Regions from separate parts of the Sanguibacter sp. Z41_6 genome, predicted to be linked through region 2. Evidence: riboswitches for the same ligand, from Rfam matches in the RefSeq annotation. Region 2 holds a riboswitch; the other holds the start of a gene.
The links. A riboswitch is a leader RNA that binds a small molecule or an ion and turns the genes downstream of it on or off. The one in region 2 is predicted to bind S-adenosylmethionine.
Positions count from the first base shown of each region.

Region 1 (4,398 bases), 500 kb from region 2:
AGGGCGCGCTGGGCGTCGACGAGCGGCACGTCGATCGTGTCCGTGACGAGGCCCGGCTCGTCGAGCTGCACCCACTGCGCACCGGCCGCGGCGAGCGCGCGGAGCAGCTCGGCGTAGACCGGGAGCAGGTCGGCGAGCCGCGACAGCGGCCGGAACCCGGCGGGTGCGTCGTCGGCCGCCTTGCTCAGGAGGAGGAACGTCACCGGTCCGACGATCACGGGACGGGTGCTCACGCCGTCGGCGAGAGCCTCGGTGAACTCGGCGACGATCCGGTCGCTGGCGTACCGGAACGTCGTGTCCGGGCCGATCTCGGGGACGAGGTAGTGGTAGTTCGTGTCGAACCACTTCGTCATCTCGAGGGGAGCGTCGTCCCCGGCGCCGCGCGCGACGGTGAAGTAGCCGGCGAGGTCGAGCCGGCCGTCGGCGTCGGCGAGCCCTGCGAACCGCGCGGGGACGGCGCCGACGGTCGTGGCGGCGTCGAGCACCTGGTCGTAGAAGGAGAACGAGCCGGGGACGGCGCCTCCTGCGGCGGGCAGGCCGAGCTCGACGAGGCGGTCCCGGGTCCGCTTGCGCAGGGCCGCGGCGGTCGCCTCGAGGGTGTCGACGTCGGTGCGTCCGGCCCAGAAGGCCTCGACGGCCTTCTTCAGCTCGCGGCGCGGGCCGATCCTCGGGTAGCCGAGGATGGTTGCCGCCGGGAACGGGGCGGGAATGGTCGGTTGTGTCCGGCTTGTCGTCCGGTTCTGGGCATGGGTGTGCTCGTGGTGCGTCATGGGGTCATCCCTAGGAGTTCTGCGCGGCGACCGGGGTCGCAGGCGGGTGGAGTGCTGCTATGGATGCGCCGACCCACGGCCCGCTGGCCAGGTCCGAGCCGGCACCGGAGGCGTCTCCGGTGCTGTGCCCGCCGCCGAGGTGTACGCCCTCGAGCAGGTCTAGTGCGGCTTCGTGCTTGTTGAACGTGTAGATGTGCAGGCCCGGGGCTCCGGCTGCGAGGACGGCGTCCGCGAGGTCCACGGTGGCGCGGATGCCGAGAGTGTGGCGGCGTGCCGGGTCGCTGACCTTCTCGAGGTCGCGGACGACGGCTGCCGGGGCGGGGACGCCGGTGAGGGTCTCGACACGGGCGAGCCGCGCTGGGTCGGTCATGGGCAGGATCCCCGCGAGGATCGGGAGCGTGACGCCCGCGCTGCGGGCGGCGTCCACGAAGTCGATGTACGTGCTCGGCTCGTAGAAGAGCTGGGTCATCGCGAAGTCGGCGCCTGCCCGCTGCTTCTCGAGCAGCCGCTGGACCTCCTGCTCGCGGCTCGTCCCTGCGGCGAGGTTCCCCCCGGGGAACGCCGCGACGGCGATGGTCAGCGGCTGCGCGGCGGACCGCAGCGCGGTGGAGGGGTCCGCGGCGCAGCGCGAGGCCTCGACCTCGCGCAGCAGCGCGACGAGCTCGTCCGAGGAGTTGACGCCGTCGGGGCTGGGGCGCCAGTCGGGCTGGTCGCGCGGGGGGTCTCCCCGGAGCGCGAGGAAGCTGCGCACGCCCTCGGCGAGGAACTCGTCGATGACCTCGGCCACGTTGTCCCGGGACGCCCCCACGCACGTGAGGTGTGCGATGGGCAGCACGGGAGTCTCGCGGATGAGTCGGCTCACCACGGCGCGCGCCGTGGCCCGGTCACCGCCGGCGGCGCCGTAGGTGACGGAGATGAAGTCGGGGCGCGCAGAGACGAGGCGCTCGGCCGTGGCCCAGAACTTCGGTGCCGCGTCGGGGTTGCGCGGGGGCATGATCTCGAACGACACGGTGGGTCGCTCGACCCGGGGTCGTTCGTGGGGCGCACCGCGGTGCGCCGGGGGTACTGCTGCGGAAGCCGTCATGGGTGATCTCCATCGGACCTGGCGTTAGCACCCGCACCCTCAGGAGGCTTCCATTGTGGGGGGTTGCTGCGGCGTCGACGAGCCAGGACTCTCGACCGCTCTGGATGGTTGTCGCCACTGTAGGTCGGCATCCACCAGCTGGTCCAGGACTGTCCATCCGCTGAGACGTCAGGTGGGTCGGTCCTGGGACGCGAGGCGGCGGGACCATCGGGTCCACGGCGGGGCGACCCGCCAGTTCACGGCAAGGGTGCGGAACGCCCAGCGGAAACGCCGTGCCAGGCTCCCGGGGGAGGCGAAGGTCCGCCCCGAGACCCCGACGACGAGGTCGCGGTCGTACCGCACGCGGACAGACGGGTGGAGCTGGAAGCTCAGGTCGGTGTCGTCGTGCACGAGCGGGTCGTCGCGGTGCACCTGGTCGCTCACCTGCGCCCACGTCTGCCGGCGCAGCGCCATGTTGGATCCCCACAGCGGCACCCCGGCGAGGGCGGCGTGCATGCCCCAGTAGTACCCGCGCATGTAGAAGGTCCGCGCTGCGACCCCGCGCAGGCCAGGGAGGTCGTAGAACGTCCCCGCCCCGGTGAGCGCACCGAGGCGCGGGTCGTCGACGAACGCCGCGTGCACCCGCTCCAACCAGTCGACCGGCGGCAGCGTGTCCGCGTCGCACCGGGCGATGACGTCACCGGTCGCGGCGTCGTACCCCGCGGACGCGGCGGCGGGGATCCCGGGGGCGGGCTCGACGACGACGCGAGCGCCTGCAGCCCGTGCCACGTCCGCGCTGTCGTCCGACGACGCGTTGTCGACGACGACGATCTCGTCCGCGAGGTGCGTCTGGCGCGCCAGGGCCTCGAGGCAGCGGGCGAGGAGCTCCGCATCGTCCTTGCACGGGATGACGACGGACAGCCGCAGGCTCACCGGCGGGGCGCCCGTGCGAGCAGGATGCCCGCGAGCAGGGAGCCCAGCCCGCCGGCTGCGAGGTCTCCGAGCGTGTCCTGGTACCCGACGCTGATCGTGTCCTCGACGAAGGTGTGGCCGGCCCACTCGCCGAACTCCCACAGGACGGCGAGCAGCATGCCGATCGCGGTCGTCGTCACGGCGATGCCGAGCCGCGGCCGCCGGAGGACAGTGCTGCCGGGCGGCGCGGCCGGACCCGGCGCGGCCCGGCCCGGCGCCGGCGGTACCGCCCCGACCGCGGCGAGCAGCTCGTAGAGGAGCACGGCGAGCACGCCGTTCGCGACGAGGTGCACGGCGAGGTCCAGCCAGCCGACCGACGTGTACAGGTCGAAGGCGCTGATCCACCCCGCAGCGAGCAGGACGACGCCGTTCGACAGGTCGAGCGGACCGGGCAGCCCCACGGCCCGCGGCACGACGAGGCCGAGGAGGACGAGCGCGAAGAGTGCGACCCCGACGAACCCGAGCCACACGCCAGCGACGACGATGCTCACCGCCCCGGCCGCCCGGAGCCCGTCCGCGACGAGGATGGTGCTGGTCCGCGGTCTGAGGGCCTCGGCGGTGATCACCGGGCAACACTAGCGACGACGGGGGCGGGCTGCCGCGCTCAGCGCCTCACGCGGCGCGGCTCACCCGGCGGGCGCTCACCGTCGTCCGTGCCGTCGTCGGCGGCGAAGAGCAGGTCGGCGAGCTGGACGTGGACGCGCTCGATGTTCGGGATGTCGTGGAGCACGACACCGGCCTTGTCGGTCGCGTCGGAGATGACGAGCGTGCCGCACCCGAGGATGCGGTCGAGCAGCCCCTTCTCGTACGTGACGTCGTTGATGCGGTAGAGCGGGATGTCCCGGCCGGTACGCGTGAGGATGCCGCTGCGGGTGATGAGGCGACGGTTGGTGAGGGTGTAGCGGGAGGTCACCCACCGCAGGAACGGCACGAGCGCCCAGCCGAGGACGGCGACGAGCGCGAGGATGCCGACGGCGAGCTGGAGCCAGCCCTGCGCGTCGCTGTCCGGGATGAGGAGCAGCGCCGCGAGCACGGCCGCGACGGCGAGCACGAGCACGAGAGCCGGACGGAACAGGGCTTTGGCGTGCGTGCGCAGGTTGAGGACGACGTGCTCGCCCTCGCCGAGCGTCTGGCTGATGGTCATGGCGAGCATCCTGCCACCTGCGGGCTCAGGCCCCGGGACACGTGCGGACGCGCGCGGCGCCCACGGCCGAGCAGGGCCTGGCCGCAGGTCTCAGCTCAGCGCCGCGGCGTACCAGCGTCGGTGGGCCTCGGTGAGCCGGAACGCCTCGGTCGGGGGCGTGCCGACGAGGGACCACACGAGGTCCGCGTCGTACCAGTGGTCCTGCGTGAGCAGGGCGAGCTGGTGGTCGCTGACCTGCTCCGTGGGCAGGACGGCGCGCGCCTCGGCCGCGGTGAGGTTCCGCCCGGGGGCGGGGAGGCCGAGGTCGGCGACGAGGGAGTCGATGATCGACCGCACGGCGACGGGTTCCGGAGCGCTCGCGTGCAGGACCGTGCCCGACGACGAGAGGGCTGCGGCGGCCGCCGTGCTCGTGCTCAAGGTCGCCACGATGCGCGCGAGGTCCTCGACGT
Region 1 covers NZ_JCAQIF010000001.1:763,702-768,099, forward strand. Annotated here, with positions in the region: gene metE (5-methyltetrahydropteroyltriglutamate--homocysteine S-methyltransferase) at 1-770, opposite strand, end outside; gene AC54T1_RS03575 (methylenetetrahydrofolate reductase) at 781-1,854, opposite strand; SAM riboswitch class I at 1,861-1,965, opposite strand; gene AC54T1_RS03580 (glycosyltransferase family 2 protein) at 2,023-2,766, opposite strand; gene AC54T1_RS03585 (DUF2238 domain-containing protein) at 2,763-3,371, opposite strand; gene AC54T1_RS03590 (PH domain-containing protein) at 3,410-3,949, opposite strand; gene AC54T1_RS03595 (NAD-dependent epimerase/dehydratase family protein) at 4,040-4,398, opposite strand, start outside.
Region 1: linked by a shared signal. The riboswitch ahead of AC54T1_RS03575 (methylenetetrahydrofolate reductase) and the one ahead of AC54T1_RS01220 (aminotransferase class V-fold PLP-dependent enzyme) in region 2 are both predicted to bind S-adenosylmethionine.

Region 2 (4,398 bases):
CCCGGTCCGCCCTGGGTGTCATCGTCGCCGTCGTCGCGCTCACCGCGACCGCCGAGGCTGCCGTCCTTCAGCGCTGGAACCAGGCCGGGTGGTGGCGCCGTGTCCAGGCCGCTGTGCTCGCCCTGACCGCCACCGTGCTGCTCGTCCTTCTGCTCGTGACGTCGTTCGGTCGCCTCCAGGAGGCCACCCGGGCCTGGGGGGACGAGGAGCGCGACACCTCGGGCGAGACGGTGACGGTCCCGCCCGGTTTCCACGAGCCCTCGACGACAGTGCCGCCGATCGAGCTCCCGAGGATCCCACCGATCACGGTCCCGGACTTCTAGGACCGCGCAGCGTCACCGGGAAGCGTCACCGGGGAGCGTCACCGGGTCGCGGGGTTCAGGCGTTCGCGAGCTCGGCGACGATCGCCTGCACCGGCGCCGGACCGCACGCCGACCCGCCCGCGCCGAGCGTCGCGGCCGCCGTCCCGACCAGCCCGGTGAGACCGGTCACCTGCGGCAGCGGACGAGGGTCGTCCACGACGGCCCAGCAGCCGTCGACGACCTCGTACTGCACGGTCGGACCGGCGGCGAGGTAGGACGCGAGCGCCCCGACCAACCGGTCGACCTCCTCGAGCACCGTCCCGACGCCGACGCTCGCGCGGATGGCTCCGGCGTCGTACCCGAGGCGGGACAGGAGCGGGTGTGCGCAGAAGCGACCGTCGCGCACGCCGATGCCGTGCTCGGCGGACAGGTACGCCGCGACGAGGCCGGGGTCGTGTCCCACGACGGAGAAGGTGACGACACCCACTGGGTCGACGGCGTCGGCCCAGGCACGCACGACCTCGACGCCCGGGATCGCTCCGAGGCCGGTGACGAGGCGGTCGCGCAGGATCGCCTCGTGCGCCTCGAGCTCCGCTGCGGGGACCGACGCGAGGGCGTCGCAGGCCGCCGCGAGCGCGACGGCGCCGACGACGTTGGGCGAGCCGGCCTCGTGCCGGGCGGGCGCCGTCGTCCACTCGACGTCGACGAGGCCCACCTGCCGCACGGCGCCACCACCGGCGAGGTACGGCTCACCGGCGTCGAGCCAGTCGCGGCGTCCGACGAGCGCGCCGGACCCGAAGGGCGCGTACGTCTTGTGCCCGGAGAAGGAGACGTAGTCGACGCCGGTCTCCGCGAGCGAGAAGCGGCGGTGCGGGACGAGCTGGGCGCCGTCGAGGGCGACGCGCGCTCCGGCGTCGTGGGCGATCCGGACGAGGTCGGTGAGCGGCAGCGACTCACCGGTGACGTTCGAGGCACCGGTGACGGCGACGAGCGCATAGTGCGTGGCAGCGAGCTCGGCGCGCAACGCCTCGAGCGTCGCGGCGACGGACGACTCGCCCGTGAGGACGGTCGCGCCCCCGGCGCTGCGCTGCCACGGCAGGAGGTTGGCGTGGTGCTCGACGTCGAGGACGAGGACGCGCCCGGGCGTCCCGGACTCGTCCGTCGGGACACAACCGGCGAGCAGGTTGAGGGAGTCGGTCGTGTTGCGCGTGATGATCGTGACGTCGTCCTCGCGGGCGCCGACGAACTCGCCGATGGTCCGGCGGGCCGACTCGTAGAGGGCGGTGGAGACCTGGGAGAGGTACCCGGCACCGCGGTGCACGCTCGCGTACAGCGGGAGCACCTCGGCGACCCGGTCGGCGACGGCGCGCAGCGCCGGCGCGCTGGCGGCGCAGTCGAGGTTCGCGTACGCGACGGTCCGGCCGTCGACGAGCGGCACGCGCGTCTCGGACCCGACGACGGGCAGACATCCTGTGGTGGCGATCGACATGGTGGTCCTCCGGAAAACTCCTGGGGGACCAGCGATGACGACGACCAGACCCCGCGCTTGCCGACGTCGGGCGACGTCGGCCAGGTCTTCACCCGGGGCACCCCACCGCGGAAGGAGGGTTGCCGGCCAGCAAGCCGGGGCTGTCTGCTGGCACTCGTGACCTGTCTCAAGGATCCGGAACGCCTCAGGACGTGTCAACGCGCGAGCCCCATTTGTCTTACATCCTGGACGGGCTGTCTCACGGCGGGGGTCGCGGGTGATCCTCGACCATGACCTACGCCGGAGACCTCACACCCCACGATGCCTGGGCGCTCCTCGCGGAGAACCCCGCCGCCGTCCTCGTCGACGTCCGCACCGAGGGTGAGTGGCGCCAGATCGGCGTGCCCGACGTGAGCGAGCTCCCCGGTGACCGAGAGGTCGCGTTCGTCCAGTGGGTGACCCCGGCCGGACCCAACGAGGACTTCCTCGCCGAGCTCGCGGCCGTCGGTGTGGAGCCGGGCGACGGGCGCCCGGTGGTCTTCCTGTGCCGCTCCGGCCACCGCTCCGTCGCTGCCGCGACCCGGGCCACCGAGGCGGGGTTCAGACCGTCGTACAACGTCCTCGAGGGATTCGAGGGTGACACCGACGCCTACGGTCAGCGGACCGTCAACGGCTGGGTGCGCCGCGGTCTGCCCGCGACGACGTACACCGGGGAACCGTCATGACCGACCGTGACCTCCGTCCCGCGACGCTCGCCGTGCGCGGCGGGCAGGTCCGGAGCAACTTCGAGGAGACGTCCGAGCCGCTCTTCCTCACCCAGGGATTCGTCTACGCCAGCGGCGCCGAGGCCGAGGCGGCCTTCGCGGGCGACGTCGACCACTTCATCTACTCCCGCTACGGCAACCCCACGGTCCACATGTTCGAGGAGCGCCTGCGCCTGCTCGACGGCGCCGAGGCCTGCTACGCGACGGCGACGGGCATGTCCGCGGTGTTCACGTCCCTCGCGGCGCTCGTGACCTCGGGATCGCGGATCGTGTCCGCCCGCGCCCTCTTCGGGTCCACCGTCGTGATCTTCGACGAGATCTTCGCCGGCTGGGGCATCACGGTCGACTACGTCGACGCCCACGAGCTCGACCAGTGGCAGGCGGCGCTGTCCACCCCGGCGGACGTCGTCTTCTTCGAGACGCCGTCCAACCCCATGCAGGACATCGTCGACGTCGCGGCCGTGTGCGAGCTGGCCCACGCCGCGGGAGCCGTCGTCGTGCTCGACAACGTGTTCGCGACGCCCGTGCTGCAGCGGCCGTTCGAGCTCGGCGCCGACGTCGTCGTCTACTCCGCCACGAAGCACATCGACGGACAGGGCCGCGTCCTCGGCGGCGCGATCCTCGGCTCGAAGGAGTACATCGACGGGCCGGTGCAGAAGTTCATCCGCAACACCGGGCCGTCCCTCAGCCCGTTCAACGCATGGGTGCTGCTCAAAGGACTCGAGACCCTGAGCCTGCGGGTCCATGCCCAGACCGCCGCGGCGCTGCGCATCGCCGAGCACCTCGAGACCCTGCCCGGGATCAGCCGGGTGCGCTACCCGTTCCTGCCGTCGCACCCGCAGTACGAGCTCGCCCGGAAGCAGCAGACCGGTGGCGGCACGGTCGTGACGTTCGACCTCGAGGTGCCTGAGGGCACCGATGCGGACACCGCCAAGAAGCGCGCGTTCGCGTTCCTCGACGCGCTCGAGATCGTCGACATCTCCAACAACCTCGGCGACGCGAAGTCCCTCATCACGCACCCTGCGACGACGACGCACCGGCGGCTCGGCCCCGAGGGGCGCGCCGCCGTCGGCATCGCGGAGACGACCGTGCGCCTGAGCGTCGGCCTCGAGGACCCGCTCGACCTCATCGAGGACATCGAGCGCGCACTCGGGCGGGAAGCTCGACGAGCGACCTGATGACGGGATAGCGCCGGTGCGCAGCCAGCACTGAACGGTGCCGGTCGAGCCACACCGCGTCCCACCCTGCCGCGAGCGCGCCCTCGACGTCGGTGGCGGCACTGTCACCGACCATCACGCAGTCCGCCGGCGCGACCCCGAGCGCGTCCGGGCTCCGGGACTGGGTCACCGCTCGAGCGTGACGCTCCGGCGCCACGGCCCCGTCAGAGGTGGACGGTCTCGTTCTCGCCACCGTCGTAGCGCTCACCCTTCCTCTTCGCCTTGAGCAGGCTGAGCACCGTCGCGACACGGCCCGGCCCCTTCCAGTACTCGGCCGTCTCCCCGTGCACGACGACGAGAGCGACACCCGGTGACAACGGCCCGTCAGGGAACCATGCCTGAGCGGACCGGCTCCAGTGCGCCTCGATCTGGAGCGGGTCCGTGACGACCTCCGCCGGCCCGGACACGGAGAGCCACGCGGTGCTCGTCGCGAAGGAGACGTTGGCCCCGGAGCCGGCGCGGATCTGCTGCACCTTGGTGCTGTCGAGGTCCGTGAAGAACCACAGGTCGCCGTCGAAGTCGATGTCCTGCACACCCATCGGGCGGGACACGAGGCGGCCGTCCGACGCGACGGTCGTGAGCATCGCGATGTGCGCGTCCTTGACGATCTCCGTGACCAGGCGCATCGTCTCGTCGTGGGTGGTCGT
Region 2 covers NZ_JCAQIF010000001.1:264,256-268,653, forward strand. Annotated here, with positions in the region: gene AC54T1_RS01215 (tetratricopeptide repeat protein) at 1-323, shown strand, start outside; gene AC54T1_RS01220 (aminotransferase class V-fold PLP-dependent enzyme) at 379-1,791, opposite strand; SAM riboswitch class IV at 1,840-1,953, opposite strand; gene AC54T1_RS01225 (rhodanese-like domain-containing protein) at 2,061-2,495, shown strand; gene AC54T1_RS01230 (O-succinylhomoserine sulfhydrylase) at 2,492-3,712, shown strand; gene AC54T1_RS01235 (HAD family hydrolase) at 3,660-4,001, opposite strand; gene AC54T1_RS01240 (pyridoxamine 5'-phosphate oxidase family protein) at 3,916-4,398, opposite strand, start outside.